DNA from 2 places in the Amycolatopsis sulphurea genome. Region 2 is predicted to be linked to the other one. Evidence: riboswitches for the same ligand, from Rfam matches in the RefSeq annotation. Region 2 holds a riboswitch; the other holds the start of a gene.

What was found. A riboswitch is a leader RNA that binds a small molecule or an ion and turns the genes downstream of it on or off. The one in region 2 is predicted to bind cobalamin.
Region 1: it holds a riboswitch for cobalamin, as region 2 does, so the genes downstream of both, ATK36_RS30520 (CoA-acylating methylmalonate-semialdehyde dehydrogenase) here and ATK36_RS18270 (hypothetical protein) in region 2, are expected to answer to the same signal.

What each region holds. Positions count from the first base shown of each region.
Region 1 is NZ_PDJK01000002.1:5,368,795-5,376,655, reverse strand. Features, by position in the region: gene ATK36_RS30525 (acyl-CoA dehydrogenase family protein) at 1-1,024, opposite strand, end outside; gene ATK36_RS30520 (CoA-acylating methylmalonate-semialdehyde dehydrogenase) at 1,033-2,532, opposite strand; cobalamin riboswitch at 2,836-3,019, opposite strand; gene ATK36_RS30515 (short-chain fatty acyl-CoA regulator family protein) at 3,054-4,454, opposite strand; gene ATK36_RS30510 (IS701 family transposase) at 4,699-5,886, opposite strand; gene ATK36_RS30505 (MmgE/PrpD family protein) at 6,055-7,536, shown strand; gene prpB (methylisocitrate lyase) at 7,536-7,861, shown strand, end outside.
Region 2 is NZ_PDJK01000002.1:2,597,711-2,605,571, forward strand. Features, by position in the region: gene ATK36_RS18255 (GNAT family N-acetyltransferase) at 1-479, opposite strand, end outside; gene ATK36_RS18260 (VanZ family protein) at 668-1,321, opposite strand; gene ATK36_RS18265 (Gfo/Idh/MocA family protein) at 1,517-2,413, opposite strand; cobalamin riboswitch at 2,447-2,588, shown strand; gene ATK36_RS18270 (hypothetical protein) at 2,606-3,259, shown strand; gene ATK36_RS18275 (CbiQ family ECF transporter T component) at 3,246-4,325, shown strand; gene ATK36_RS18280 (ABC transporter ATP-binding protein) at 4,322-5,920, shown strand; gene ATK36_RS18285 (ECF transporter S component) at 5,917-6,705, shown strand; gene ATK36_RS18290 (3-hydroxybutyryl-CoA dehydrogenase) at 6,897-7,757, opposite strand.

The DNA.
Region 1 (7,861 bases), 2.8 Mb from region 2:
TGAGGTAGCCGTAGCCCCCGTGCAGCTGGAGCGCCTCGTTCGCGACGGCGAACCCGGTGTCGGTGCAGAACCGCTTCGCCATCGCGGACAACGGGGTCGCCTCCGGATCACCCCGATCGTAGGCGTCGGCCGCGCGCCACAGGAGGGTCCGCGCCGCTTCCAGCTCGGTGCGCATGTCGGCAAGCCGGAACTGCAGCGCCTGCGCCTCGGAAAGCGGGCTGCCGAAGGCTTTGCGTTCGGTGAGGTGCCGAACCGCCTTGTCCAGCGCGGTCTTCGCCCCGCCGAGCGAGCACGCGGCGATGTTCAGCCGCCCGCCGTCCAGCGCCGCCATCGCGACCCGGAACCCGCTCCCGGCTTCGCCGAGCAGCGCGCTCTCCGGGACCCGCACTCCGTCCAGAATCACCTGCCGGGTCGGCTGCGCGTGCCAGCCCATCTTGCTTTCGTTGGGGCCGAAGGAAAGACCGGGGGTGTCCCGCTCCACGATGAACGCGGAGATCCCGCGCGCACCGGGGCCGCCGGTGCGGGCCAGCACCACGTACACCTCGGCCGTTCCCGCGCCGGAGATGAACTGCTTGACCCCGTCCAGCACGTACTCGCTGCCGTCCCGGCGGGCCTTCGTGGTGAGCGCGGCCGCGTCCGAACCCGCGCCCGGCTCGGTCAGGCAGTAGCTGCCCAGAGCCTCCATTGTGGACATCCGGGGCAGGTACCGATGCCGTTGCGCGGTATCGCCGAAGCGGTCGATCATCGCGGTGACCATGTTGTGGATCGAGATGTACGCGGCGATCGACGGGCAGCCGGTCGCCAGCGCCTCGAAGGCGAGCACGCCGTCGAACCGGCCCAGCTCGGAGCCGCCGACGTCCTCGGGCAGGTACAGGCCGCCGAGCCCGAGTTGCGCCGCCTTGCGCAGCACGTCGACCGGGAAATGCCGGTTCCGGTCCCAGTCCACCGCGTGCGGGGCCAGATGCTCCGCGGCGAACTCCGCCGCCGTCTGGCGTACCGCACGCTGTTCGTCGGTGAGATGCATGGCGGGCCTCAGTCCATCGTCGGGATGACGAAGGAGGCGTCTTCCTTGATGCCGGACGGCCAGCGCGAGGTGACCGTCTTCGTCTTGGTGTAGAAGCGGATCGAGTCCGGGCCGTGCTGATTGAGGTCGCCGAAGCCGGACCGCTTCCAGCCGCCGAAGGTATGGTAGGCGATCGGCACCGGAATGGGCACGTTCACCCCGACCATGCCGGTGTCGACGCGCGAGGTGAAGTCCCGCGCGGTGTCGCCGTCGCGGGTGAAGATCGCGACGCCGTTGCCGTATTCGTGCTCGCTCGGCAGCCGCAGGGCCTCCTCGTACGTGTCGGCCCGCACGATCGAAAGGACCGGGCCGAAGATCTCCTCCCGGTAGATCCGCATGTCCGGGGTGACCCGGTCGAACAGGCAGCCGCCCAGGAAGAAGCCGTTCTCGTGACCGGGCACGGTCAGGTCGCGGCCGTCCACCACCAGTTCGGCGCCCTCCGCCACGCCGACGCGGACGTAATCCCGGGCACGCTGTGCGGCCGCGGCGGTGACCAGCGGCCCGAAGTCGGACGTCTCGGCCAGCGCCGGGCCGACCTTCAGGTTCCGCACCCGTTCGGCGAGCCGCTCGACGAGTGCGTCCGCGGTGGCCTCGCCGACCGGGACGGCGACCGAGATCGCCATGCACCGCTCCCCCGCGGACCCGTAACCGGCGCCGACCAACGCGTCCACGACCTGGTCGAGATCGGCGTCGGGCATCACGATCATGTGGTTCTTCGCACCGCCGAAGCACTGCGCCCGCTTGCCGTGCGCGGCCGCGGTGGCGTACACGTACTGCGCGATGTCGGACGACCCGACGAAACCGACCGCCTGCACCCGGGGCTCGGTCAGGAGCGCGTCGACCGCCTCCTTGTCGCCGTTGACCACCGAGAACACGCCCGGCGGCAGACCGGCCTTGAGGAACAGCTCCGCCAGCCGCAGCGGCACGGACGGGTCCCGCTCGGACGGCTTGAGCACGAACGCGTTGCCGCAGGCGATCGCCGGCGCGGCCTTCCACAGCGGGATCATCGCCGGGAAGTTGAACGGGGTGATCCCGGCGACCACGCCGAGCGGCTGCCGCATCGAGTAGACGTCGATGCCGGTGCCCGCGCTGTCGCTGTACTCGCCCTTGAGCAGGTGCGGGATACCGAGCGCGAACTCGACCACTTCGAGCCCGCGCTGGATGTCGCCGTGCGCGTCGGCGACGGTCTTGCCGTGCTCGGACGACAGCAGCTGCGCGAGGCTGTCCTCGCCGTGGCGCACCAGGTCGAGGAAGCGCATCAGCACCCGGGCGCGCCGCTGCGGGTTCCACCGCGCCCATTCCCGCTGCCCTTCGACGGCGATGTCCACCGCGGCGGCGACCTCATCGACGGAGGCCAGCGGTACTCGTGCCTGCACCGCGCCGGTGCTGGGGTCGAAGACGTCGGAGAACCGCCCGGAGGTGCCGGGGATCGGCTTGCCTCCGATGAAGTGGGTGAGTTCGGGGATCATGATCAGCCTTTCGGAAAGCACGCAGGAGGAGGCCGGGGCGCACGGCAGCGAGCCGCGACGACCGGCAGGGCGCAGGCACCGGATGACGAGCGCGGTCACCCCGGGCACCGGGGACCGCACACCACTGCCCGGGCGCCGATCGGCCCGTCACAGCGCACGGCCCCGGCACGGCAGGCACCGGGCACGCCACCGCTGCCGCGCCCGCCGGACGGGCGCGGCGGCGCTACCGGGGCACCTGGGGTGGACCGGCGGCGTTCGCGCAGGCAGGAAGAATCCGCATGCGTTCTGCTCCATCCTCGTGGACGAACACGGACGTCCACAGCCGGTATCCTGGCTCCCGGATCTGCGGCGCCCCGGCCTTCCCGGCTCGCGCCAGTGGCCTTGCCTCGGGGACCGCTCCCCGGTCACAGTGGCGGGACCGCGCCGGATTCGCACCGGACTTCCCTGCACCGTGGACCTTGGTGACACCATAAAGTAGGAAGTCCTACTATGTCGAGAGTGGCGCAGCCCTCATCGCGCGGTCACGGCGCCGGCGGGTAGGGCAGCACCCCGCTGGCGTGCTCGTCCACCCGCAGCGGCCGGCCGATCGCCGGGAACGCCCGCTGCGGGCAGGCCGGGCGTTCGCACACCTTGCAGCCCATCCCGATCGGGGTCACCGCGGCGCCGGCGCCCAGCGCCAGCCCGTCGGAGTAGACCAGGCGCACGGCGTGCCGCAGTTCGCAGCCGAGCCCGATGGCGAAGGTCTTGCCCGGTTCGCCGTGCCCGCCGGTGCTGCCGGTGACCGTGCGGGCGAGCCAGAAGTACTTCTTGCCGTCCGGCAGCTCGGCGATCTGGGTGAGGATCCGGCCGGGCGCGGCGAACGCCTCGTAGACTATCCACAGTGGACACGAGCCGCCGACCCGGGAGAAGTGGAACCCGGTGGCGGACTGGCGTTTCGAGATGTTGCCCGCGCGGTCCACCCGCACGAAGGAGAACGGCACGCCGCGTGCACCGCGACGCTGCAATGTGGACAGCCGGTGGCAGACCGTTTCAAAGCCCACGCCGAACTCGCCGGACAGCAGGGTGACGTCGTAGCGCAGCCGTTCGGCCGCGCCCAGGAAAACCCGATACGGCAACACCAGCGCGCCCGCGTAGTAGTTCGCCAGCCCGATGCGCAGCAGCCGCCGGGCGGTCTCGTCGCCGAACCCGGCCCGCTCGGCCAGCCGCGTGATCTCGTCTCCTGATTCCAGCATCGCCAGCTCCGAGGCGAGCCGGAACGCGGCCTGCCCCGGCCGCAACGCGGGCGCGAGCCGCAACACCTTGCGGCGGCCGTCGAATTCGTGCCGTCCGGTACCCAGCGGCTCGCTGACCACCCGGACGCCGTGCCGGTCCTGCAACGCGGTGATCAGCCCCGAACGCACCTCGCCGGGACGCAGCCTCAGATGCGCGGACAGCTCTTCGGCACTGCGGTCGAGCGCCGCGACGTGGTTATTACGGGTGTAAAACCAATCACGCACCTGTTCGTGCGGCTGCTGCGCGGCGGTCTGGTCCATGCCCTGCTCCGCGGTGAGCGCGGCGATGTTCTCCACCGATTCCCGGTAACGCCGGTGCAGCGCGACCACCATCCGCGCGACGTCGGGCAGTTTCGTGGTCAGCTCGTCCACCGCGCCGGGCGAGACCGCTCCGTCGAGAGTGTCGTCGGCGAACACTTCCCGCACGTCGGCGACGAGACGCGCGGTGTCCTGCGCGGCGAAGAACTCCGCGTCCACCCCGAACTGCCCGGTGAGCTTCAGCAGCACGGCGAGGGTGAGCGGGCGGCCGTTGTGTTCCAGCTGGTTGACGTAACTGGGCGAGATGCCGAGCGCCCTGGCCAATTCGGACTGCGAAAGGGAACGGTCCTCCCGCAGCTGCCGCACCCGCGCACCGGCGTACACCTTCTCCATCCCCCGACTTTAACAACTATTACAAGCCCCCGGGAAACCTGCACAACACTTCACAGCCGCCACGATGGCCCCCACCCCGCCCTTGCTGCCACGCTTGTCCCCATGCGGACTTGAAGGCTGTGAAGGGTCCCTTCACGGACTCTGATAGGGCTTTGTTATGGGGGTAGTTCTCGTTGGCAGAGGGCGCAGGCCCCGGTCCAGCACGTGAGCAGGTTCTGCAGGAGCAGGGCGACCTGTCCGAGTGTCAGGCCGGGGCCGCGTTTTTTAGTGTGCGGGCGCGGTATTCGGTGAGGAACAGCAAGGCCGCGGTGACGAGCGTGACGTGGCGGTGCCAGCCTGGCCAGGTGCGGCCTTCGAAGTGGTCGATACCGAGGGTGTTTTTGAGTTCGCGGTAGCTGGTCTCGATGGCCCACCGGGCTTTGGCGAGCCGGACCAGGCGCGTGATGGTGGGGCGGGCAACGCCGGGAAGGTGAGCCAGCCATACGTGGGCAGGCTCGTCTGGTTTCTTGGTGTCCCATTGGATCAGCAGCCACCGGTCGGGCAGGCAGGTTTTCGCCGCGGACGCTCGTTGCCGTACCGGCCTTCCGGCCTCACGTACCCGTAGCAGGCTGAAATGGGCCACCCGTTCACCGTCGTCGGTGTGCCAGGACACCGGGGTCTTGGTGGCACCGGCGGCGATGCCGGTAGCCGGCAGGTGTTTGCCTTCGCGTGCCCACGCGGTGTCGGGTTCCCGACGCCAGGGCAGCAGGCTGATGTCGTGGTTGACCTGCACCACGAACCCCAGACCACGACCGGCGAGACCGTCCCGGAACTCACCGGCCCGGCCGTAGTCTTCATCAGCCACCACCGGAGGTGGTGTGAGTTTCTGCTCGGCCAGCTCGTCGAGAGCGTCCAGCGCCAGTTGCCACTTGGGGCGATGGCGGACGTCGTCGGGGACCCGGGCGGGTCCCCGACGTTCGCCCGAGAGTTCCGGGTTCCACGACTCGGGCATGAACAACCGCCACGCCAGCGGCACCACACCGGTCCTGCCGCACGCGGTCACCGACACCGCGGCCTGACAGTTGGCCTGCCCACCGACCCGCCCGGAATGCTGACGAGCCACCCCGACACTGTCGTGACCGTCTTTGAGGAACGTCGTGTCATCGATCGCCCACACCGCCGGGCGCAGCAACCGCTGCGCCCGCGCCGCGATCCGGTTCTGCACCGGCTCCCACCGCCACGGCGAGTCCGTGACCAGATGATTCAAACTCTGCGCAGACACCCCCAGCACCCGCCCCATCCCGGTCGCGGTCTTGCGCTTCACGTCGGTCAGCAACGAACCCCGCAGATGATGCACGCACATATCCGCCCGCCGCTCGGCACCCGCAACCGGCTGCCCCGGCACGAACACCTCCCCCACGAACCGCTCCAGCTCACCATTCAACGCCCCCACCACAGCAAGATCCACACCAGAATCACACCACAAGATCAACAACTCCTGACAAAGCCCTATCTGAGGCTGTGAAGGGACCCTTCACAGCCCTTCGGGGTTGAGCGCGCGCGAGCAGCTCGGCACCATGCCAGATATGCCGTGCCCGTTATCCGTCCACGAAGGAAGTCGATGATCGACCACACCGTCCGTACCTACCGTTCCGCCGAGCCGCTGCCCCGCGAGCAGCAGCTGGCCTGGAAGCTCGCCGCCGTCGCCACCGATCCGGTGCCGGTCACCGCCGAGGTGACCGAGATGGTGATCAACCGGGCCATCGACAACGCAGCGGTGGCCGCAGCCTCGCTCGCGCGGCGGCCGGTCTCCGCGGCCCGTGACCAGGCGCTGGCGCATCCGGCGACCCCGGGCGCGACGGTGTTCGGCGTCGAAGGCCATTACGCCCCGGAATGGGCCGCCTGGGCGAACGGGGTCGCGGTGCGCGAACTCGACTACCACGACACGTTCCTGGCCGCGGACTATTCGCACCCCGGCGACAACATCCCGCCGATCCTGGCGGTCGCCCAGCACGCCGGGCGCACTGGCGCCGAGCTGGTGCGCGGCCTCGCCGCGGGTTACGAGCTGCAGGTCGACCTCGTCCGGGGAATCTGCCTGCACGAGCACAAGATCGACCACATCGCGCACCTCGGCCCGTCCGTCGCGGGTGGTCTCGGCGCGCTTCTCGGCCTGCCGACGGAGACGGTGTACCAGGCGATCGGGCAGGCACTGCACACCACGACCACGACCCGGCAGTCCCGCAAGGGCGAGATCTCCTCGTGGAAGGCCTACGCCCCGGCCTTCGCCGGGAAGGCCGCGATCGAGGCGGTCGACCGGGCGCTGCGCGGGGAGGGCGCGCCCAGCCCGATCTACGAGGGCGAGGACGGCTTCATCGCCTGGCTGCTCGGCGGCCCGGAGGCGAGTTACACCGTGCCGCTGCCCGCGCCAGGCGAGCCAAAACGGTCCATTTTAGACACTTACCCCAAGGAGCACTCGGCCGAGTACCAGAGCCAGGCGCTGATCGACCTCGCCCGCAGGCTGGGCCCGCGGATCGGCGAGACGGGCAAGGTCGAGCGGATCGTCATCCACACCAGCCACCACACCCACTACGTGATCGGGTCCGGCGCGGGCGATCCGCAGAAGTACGACCCACAGGCCAGCCGCGAGACCCTGGACCACTCGATTCCCTACATCTTCGCGGTCGCACTCCAGGACGGCAGCTGGCACCACGAGACCTCCTACGCCCGGGAGCGCGCGACCCGGCCGGACACCGTGGAGCTGTGGCAGAAGATCACCACCGTCGAGGATCCCGAGTGGACTCGCCGCTACCACGAGCCGGAGCCTGCCTTCGGCGGCCGTGTCAAGATCACGCTCGCGGACGGCACGGTGATCACCGACGAGATCGCGGTCGCCGACGCGCACCCGGCAGGGGCGCGGCCCTTCGCCCGCGAGCAGTACGTGGCCAAGTTCCGCACCCTCGCCGAAGGCGTCATCGCGAAGGCGGATCAGGACCGTTTCCTGGACACGGTCGCCCGGCTGCCGGAGCTGGACGCCAACGAGGTCCGCGCGCTCGCGTTGCCGGCCGGCCTGGCCACCACACCCGCCACGAAGGGGATCTTCTGATGTTGCACGCCACGCCGACCGCCGCCGAGAAGCGCGCCGCGTTCCGGGCCGCACTGGATTCCGGCGAGCTGCAGCGTTTTCCGGGCGCGTTCAACCCGCTGAGCGCGAAGCTGATCGAACGGCAGGGCTTTGAGGGCGTCTACATCTCCGGCGCCGTACTGTCGGCCGACCTGGGCCTGCCCGACATCGGCCTCACCACGATCACCGAAGTCGCCGGCCGCGCGCAGCAAATCGCCCGGGTGACCTCGCTGCCCTCGCTGGTCGACGCCGACACCGGCTTCGGCGAACCGATGAACGCCGCGCGCACCGTCCAGCTGCTCGAAGA
Region 2 (7,861 bases):
GCGAGCAGGTGGAGGTCTTCGCGCGTCTGGGCCACCTCGGTGTCGGAGACCTCCGGTCCCGCACCGTACGCGACGTTCTGCATCGACCGCAGCCGCCGCCGGTCGGCGTCCGATTCCGGTTCCCGCAGCCGGAATCCGGGCGGCGCCGGCCGGTCGACGAACCCGGCGGGAGTGCAGGTCATCAACGGGATCCGGCGCTCCAGCCGGTATCCGGCCGAAGTCAGCGCCGTCTCCAGGGCGGGCGCCACCTCGGTGAAGAACTCCAGCCGTGGCAAGAGATCCCGGTCGCGATACGCGGCGGTCAGCTCGGTCAGCTCGGTCAGCTCGGCCGGGGACGGCTCGGCGCCCTCGTCCGGGATCGCGTAGTTGAGCATCGGATTGCTGCTCTCGCGGGAAAAAGTCGCGAGGAACGGTCCGATCCGTTCGGTGTCCCGGCCGCGAGGTGCGGTCGTACGGACATAAGCCTGAATGGCAGACATGCGGAAGAAACCCTTTCGGGCGAAGGAATGCAGGACGCGGCGACGCTCGGGCACGGTGCGTGCGCGAACGGCGGGCTTATTCGCGTCAGGCCGGACCTCGGCCGACGCGGGCCGTGGCGGCGAACATAGGCATTCCTTCGTCCGAAACGGGTACTGCGTTCAGTCTGCCGGTAGGCGCAACCGGATTTTCACGGCTGTTCCGGGTGGCTGAGCCCGGCGTACCGGGCGCTGGACGCGGGACGGCTGCTGTGCAGCTGGATCGGGGCCACGCAGACGGTCCGCCGCAGCTGCTCCGGGATCGCCGGCACCGGCTGATCCAGCCGCCGCCACCCGGGCCGGGTCGCGGCCGCGCCGAGTACCGCACCCAGCGTGTTCAGCAGCACGTCGTCGGTCGAGGTGACCCGGCCGTTGTGGAGCACGAACTGGGTCGCCTCCACCAGCACGGACAGAACCAGCGCGAGAAGGGCGATCCGGCCGGCCGAGCGCAGCCGGGGCACCCGCAGCGGCACCAGCGCGGCCAGCGGCAGCAGCAGGAACAGGTTGCCGAGCACCTGCCACAGCGAGCCTCCGTCGGCGTACGCCTCGGCGAGATCGGCGCCGGGCATCAGGTCCAGCGTGCTGCTGTGGCTGTCGCCGACCGGCATCGTGACCAGGATCAGCACCAGCGCGGCGAGCGTCACGATCAGCACGTCCGCCCCGGCGGTCGCGGAAGCGCGGGCCAGGCTGACACCGGCTCTTCGCCGCCGGCGGACGGTGAGCAACGGCCAGCACAGCATCGCGTACGGCAGCGCGATGGCTGTGGCCGGAATGATCCCCCAGAAAGCGCGCAGCAGAGCACCCATGCGCTTCCCTTCTCGAACCCCTCGGCGAACCGCTTGTTTCCTGCTCCAAGGTCACCATTGCGACGCGGGATCCGCCAGACACACAGGGTGACCCGCCCTATTCGGTGAATCCTTCGGTGGCGGGAAACGGGATCCCGTGCATGGGGTGTCCATAGTGGATCGGAAGAGTCACGCTCCACAAGGGACGATCGAGGGTTATCGGCCGGTCAGCGCGCGTACACGGTCGACGATCCACGCCAGGTGCACACCCCTGCGCACATCACACGGGTGCGTGGAAATTCCGCTGGATACCATGGCCGCGAAATCATCCAGCAGTGCGGTATACGACTCGGCGGCAGTACCCGACCGGCTAAACCTCCGGTAGCCGTGCTCGCCGTACACCGCGACCTCCGCTACGGTCGGTTGCACCGGCAGCCGCAGGGTGAGCGTCGCGGTGCTGGTCGCCCCGTTCTCGTGGGCCAGCAACACATGCCAGAGATCTTCCGCGCCGCGGTGCGCGGCGAGCACCTCGGTGATCGGGCCGAGCGCGGCGTCGAGCAGATCGAACGCGTGCGGTCCGATGTCCGCGAGTGCACCGCCCGACGGGTCTTGCCGCCACGCCGAGCCGGCGTACTGACCGCCGAGCAACGCGCCGGACAGCCAGCGCGCGCCGCCGCCTCGCCAGCCGCCGGCCTGGTTGATTCCGTCGAGCCAGTCGCGGGTCTCCTGTGCGAAACGCAGCGTGAGCATCACCAGCGACGCGACTCCGGCTTCGGTGACCGCGTCGGCCAGCCGCCGCGCGCCGGGCAGGTCGGCGGCGATCGGCTTCTCCAGGATCAGGTGCTTGCCCGCTGCTGCGGCGCGCGGTGCGATCTCTGCCTGCACGGCCGGTGGCACCGCGAAAGCGATCGCGTCGACCTGGTCGAACAGCTCGTCGATGCGGCCGGCGGCCACGGTGTCGTAGGTCTCCGCGAGCGACTGCGCGGCCTCCGGGCGGCGGCTCCACACTGCACTGAGCACGGTGCTCGGATGCTCGGCCAGCCCGGGTGCGTGCACCCTGGCCGCCCACGGACCGGTTCCGACGAGGCCGACGCGCAGCTGTCCGGATTCCACGTCCGGAAGTGTAGGTGTGGCCGCGGTCGCTTCCGAAGAGTGCCTGAGGTGGGTTAACGTCGACGAGTTCTACGCCACGAACGGGGGAAGCCGGTGGGATTCCGGCGCTGGCCCGCAACCGTGAGCGGCCCCTTCGCCGGGCCGCGAGCCGGATCGCCCGCCGTGGCCCGATCGATGCGAGGTTCATCTGACATGCGGTTCACACACGCGCGCCACTGGGGGCGAGTCCTCGCCGGGTGCGTACTTCTGATCGGTACCGGGCTGAGCGGCGCCGCGCCCGCCTCGGCGACCGTGCCCGGCAAGGGCACCGCCGGGTACTGCCCGGACGAAAACGGGGTCACCGTGATCGTCGACTTCCAGGGTCTGGGCGGGGACCCGCTCATCCGCTGCGCTACGGGGCCGCAGGAGAACGGGCTCACTGCGCTGCAGAACGCCGGGCTGGAGCTGGCCGGTTCGGGCAAGTACGGGCTGGCCCTGCTGTGCAAGATCGAGAACAAGCCCGCGGACCAGGCCTGCACCGGAATGCCGCCGGAGAACGCCACCTGGAGCTTCTGGACCGCCACCAACGGCGGCAAATGGGAGTCGAGCCAGGTCGGCGTGCAGGGCTGGAAGCCGCCTGCGGGCAGTTTCGAGGGCTGGTCCTTCGCGATCGGCAAGTCCTACACCGACTACCCGCCGCCGCGGACCGCCCCGGTGCGCAAGGCGAACGATCCCGCGCCCGCCGCCGAATCGTCCACTTCGGACAGCGGTTTCCCGTGGGGACTGGTCGTGGGCATCGTGGTCGTCGTGCTGATCGCGGTGGCCGGGGTGGTCACCGCGATCCGGCGCCGGCGTGGTGCGGCCTAGTCCGCGGGCGCTGCATCCCGGCGCGTGGTGGGTGTGGGCGCTCGCGCTCGCGGTCATCGCGAGCCGGACCACGAACCCGCTGCTGCTCGGGCTGGTGCTCGCGGTGGCCGGGTTCGTCGTGGTCGCCCGGCGTGGCGACGCGCCGTGGGCGCTGGCGTTCCGGATGTACGCACTGGTCGCCGCGGTCATCCTGATCTCGCGGGTGCTGTTCCGGATCCTGATCGGCGGCGAGGACGGCGGGCACGTGCTGTTCACCCTGCCTCGGATTCCGCTGCCCGCCGCGGCCGCCGGGATCGAGCTGCTCGGCCCCACGTCGGCCGAGGAGCTGCTCGGCGGCTTCTACGACGGCCTGCGGCTGGCCACGATCGTGCTCTGTGTCGGCGCCGCGAACGCGCTGGCGAACCCGAAACGCCTGCTGAAAGCGGTGCCGGCGGCGTTGTATGAAGTGGGCACGGCGGTCACCGTCGCGTTGTCCGTGGCACCGCAGCTGGTGGAAAGCGTGCACCGGGTACGGCGTGCGCGAAGGTTGCGGGCCGGGCGGACCCGTGGCCTGCGTTTCGTAAAGGGGATCTTCGTGCCGGTGCTGGCCGATGCGATGGACCGGTCGTTGCAGCTGGCGGCGGCCATGGATTCCCGGGGCTACGGCCGTCGCGGCTACCTCGGACGGCAGGTCCGCGTGCTGATCGCGGTCTGTGTGCTCGCCGGGCTGGCCGGGGTCGCCGTCGGGGTGTACGGCGTGCTGGACGGCTCCTCGTCCTGGCTCGGCGTGCCGATGCTGGTCGCCGGGCTCTTCGTGGCTGCCACCGGTTTCGTGCTCGGCGGACGCCGGGTGCGGCGGACGACTTATCGGCCTGATCCGTGGCGGTTGCCGGAAACGCTGGTCGCGCTATGCGGGGTGGCCGGGTGCGTGCTCGTGCTGGTGGCCGAGCCGGTTTCGCTGGCCACCCCAGCGTCGCCGCCGACGTGGCCGGAGCTGCCCTTGCTGCCCGCGCTCGCGGTGCTCGTCTGTGTGCTTCCCGCTTGGCTCGCGCCGCGCCCGGCGCTCGTCGCGGAGGTGGTCCGATGATCGAGTTCTCGAACGTCGGGATCACTTACCAGGGTGCCGCCCGGCCGGTGTTCACCGATCTCACCTTCGAGGTCGAAGAGGGCGAGCTGTGCCTGGTGGCCGGCCGCACTGGAGTCGGTAAGTCGACTTTGCTCGGGGTGATGAACGGGCTGGTGCCGCACTTCACCGGCGGGCGGCTCACCGGGGCCGTGCGGGTGGCCGGGCGGTCCACCGCCGAGCATCCGCCGAGGGAGCTGGCCGAGGTGGTCGGCGTGGTGGGGCAGGACCCGCTGGCCGGGTTCGTCACCGACACCGTCGAGGAGGAGCTGGCCTACGCCATGGAGCAGCTGGCCGTGCCGCCCGAGGTGATGCGTAAACGGGTCGAGGAGACGCTGGATCTGCTCGGCATCGCGGAGCTGCGTGATCGTCCACTTCGGACACTGTCCGGCGGGCAGCAGCAGCGGGTGGCGATCGGCTCGGTGCTCACCGCGCACCCGGGGGTGCTGGTGCTCGACGAACCGACCTCGGCGCTGGACCCGACCGCCGCCGAGGAGGTGCTGGCCGCGATCACCCGGCTCGTACACGACCTCGGCACCACCGTCGTGGTCGCAGAGCACCGGATGGAACGCGTGGCCCAGTACGCCGACAGGCTGCTGTACCTGCCCGGCGACGGCACAGTGGTGTCCGGTCCGCCGTCGGAAGTGTTCGCGCACACCGATGTCGCGCCACCCATTGTGGAGCTTGGCCGGCTCGCGGATTGGTCGCCGTTGCCGCTGTCCGTACGCGACGCCCGTCGGAAGGCGCGCCCACTGCGTGAACAACTGGCTGGGCGACAGCCGGAGCGCGTACGTCAGCAGGCCGGCGAGCCGGTGCTCACCGCGCGCGGTGTTCGGGTCCGCTACGGCGGCGTACACGCCGTACGCGGCGTCGATTTGACGCTTCGGCGAGGCGAAGTAGTCGCACTGATGGGCCGCAACGGCTCGGGCAAGTCGTCACTGCTGTGGGCGTTGCAGGGCAGCGGACCACGCTCAGACGGCGCGGTCGACGTGCTCGGCGCAGACCCGAAGGCGTTGCGTGCGCGGGCGGCCCGAACGCGCGTCGGGCTGGTGCCGCAGAGCCCGGCCGACCTGCTGTACCTCGATTCCGTGGCCGCCGAATGCCGACAGGCCGACGTCGAATCCGAGGCCGCCGAGGGCACCGCCCGGAAGCTGCTCGACCGGCTCGTGCCGGGTGTCGACGGCGCAGCGAACCCTCGTGACCTCTCCGAAGGACAACGGCTCGCGCTTGTACTGGCCGTGCAGCTGGCCGCCGCGCCGCCGGTGCTGCTACTCGACGAGCCGACCCGCGGTCTGGACTACCCGGCGAAGCAGCACTTCGCCGTCGAGTTGGCCGCGCTGGCCGGTGAGGGGCACGCGGTCCTGCTCGCGACGCACGACGTCGAGTTCGTCGCGGCCGCCGCGGACCGGGTCGTCGTACTCGCCGAGGGGGAGGTGGTCGCCGACGGGCCGACTGCCGACGTCGTGGTCTCCTCGCCCGCGTTCGCGCCGCAAGTGGCGAAGATCCTCGCGCCGGAGCCATGGCTGACCGTGGACGAGGTCGCGAAGGCGCTCTCGTGACGGACTTCCTCGGCCCGGCTGTCCGCCTTCGCCACCGCAGCGCGCTGGTGCTGACCGTCGCGGTCGTCGCCGGGCTCGCGATGTTCTGCTGGCCCCTGCTCTCCCGCAGCGGCGTCGGGACGTCGGCGCACACCACCGACGCTCCGTTCGTCTTCCTGGTCACGCTGCCGGTGCTGATCCTGATCGTGCTCGCCGAGCTGTCCAGCGGCGGGCTGGACGCCAAAGCGCTCGCGCTGCTGGGCGTGCTGTCCGCTGTGGACGCCGCGCTCCGGCCGCTCGGCGCGGGCACCGGCGGGATCGAGCTGGTGTTCTTCCTGCTCGTACTGGCCGGCCGGGTGTTCGGCCCTGGTTTCGGCTTCGTGCTCGGCTCGACCTCGCTGTTCGCCTCGGCGCTGCTCACCGGCGGCGTCGGCCCGTGGCTGCCGTTCCAGATGCTGGCCTCATCGCTGGTCGGGCTGGGCGCCGGGCTGCTGCCCGGCCGGGTCCGCGGCCGGTGGGAGATCGCCTTGCTGGCCGGCTACGGCGTGCTGGCCGCCTATTTCTACGGGCTGGCGATGAGCATGTTCACCTGGCCGTTCCTCGCCGGCTCGACCGCGCTGGACTTCCTCCCGGGCGCTCCGCTCGGCGAGAACCTGCACCGCTTCCTGGTGTTCACCGTGCTCACGTCCACCCTCGGCTGGGACACCGGACGCGCGCTGACCAACCTGGTCGCGATCCTGCTGCTCGGCCCGGCCGTGCTCACCGTGCTGCGCCGCGCGTCCCGTCGCGCCGCGTTCGGCCGGTGAGCACGCCCGAGGATTCCGTGAAGGGGTCCTTCACAGCCCTTCCGGACAGGGTTCCGGCAAAGTTGGTCGGGGACCCGGCAGCGGGCGATGCGGAGGTGTGTGCGACCACCTCGTGGCGTGCACCGGACCGGTTTCGGGTCCGTGAGGGTGCCCCTGACGGACTCAGAGTCCGTGAAGGGGCCCTTCACGGCTCAGCCGTAGGTGTAGAAGCCGCGGCCGGACTTCTTGCCGAGCAGGCCCGCGTCGACCATGCGCAGCAGCAGCGGCGGCGGGGCGTACAGCGGTTCCTTGAACTCGGCGAACATCGAGTCCGCGATCGCCTTGACGGTGTCCAGGCCGATCAGGTCGGTCAGCCGCAGCGGGCCCATCGGGTGCGCGGTGCCCAGCTCCATCCCGCGGTCGATATCCCCGGCCTCGGCGAAGCCGGCTTCGATCATCCGGATCGCCGAAAGCAGGTAGGGCACCAGCAGGTAGTTCACGATGAAGCCCGCCCGGTCCGGTGAGTGGATCACCGTCTTGCCGAGCGTGCCGGTCGCGTGTTCCTCCGCGCGGCGCACGGTGTCCTCGCCGGTCCGCAGGGACGGGACCAGCTCGACCAGGGGCAGCACCGGTACCGGGTTGAAGAAGTGGATGCCGACCACCTGCTGCGGCCGGCCGGTGGCCATGCCCAGCTTCATGATCGGGATGGACGAGGTGTTCGACGCGAACACCGCGTCCACTCGCTCGACCAGCTGATCCAGCGCCCGGAAGAGCTCGACCTTGGCCTGCTCCTGCTCGACGATCGCCTCGATCACCAGGTCCCGGTCGGCGAACTCGGCCAGCTCGGTGGTGAAGCGCACCCGGCCGAGCGTGGCCTCGGCGTCCTCGGCGGCCAGCTTGCCGCTCTTGACGCCGCGCTGCAGCGACTTCTCGATGCGGGCCCGGCCCGCGTCGAGCGCGGTCCGGCTCACCTCGGCCACCACGACGTCCAGTCCGGCCCTCGCGTGCACCTCGGCGATCCCGGAGCCCATCAAGCCGGCTCCGACCACGCCCACCCGGGCAATGTCTGCCACCTTCGTGCTCCTTTGTCAGCCGTACTCGTCAACCGCAGGAGAAATTGGGCAGCACACAACACGCGAGGGTGTCGCCGGGCCGCGACCCGGTCCCACCCTCGCGC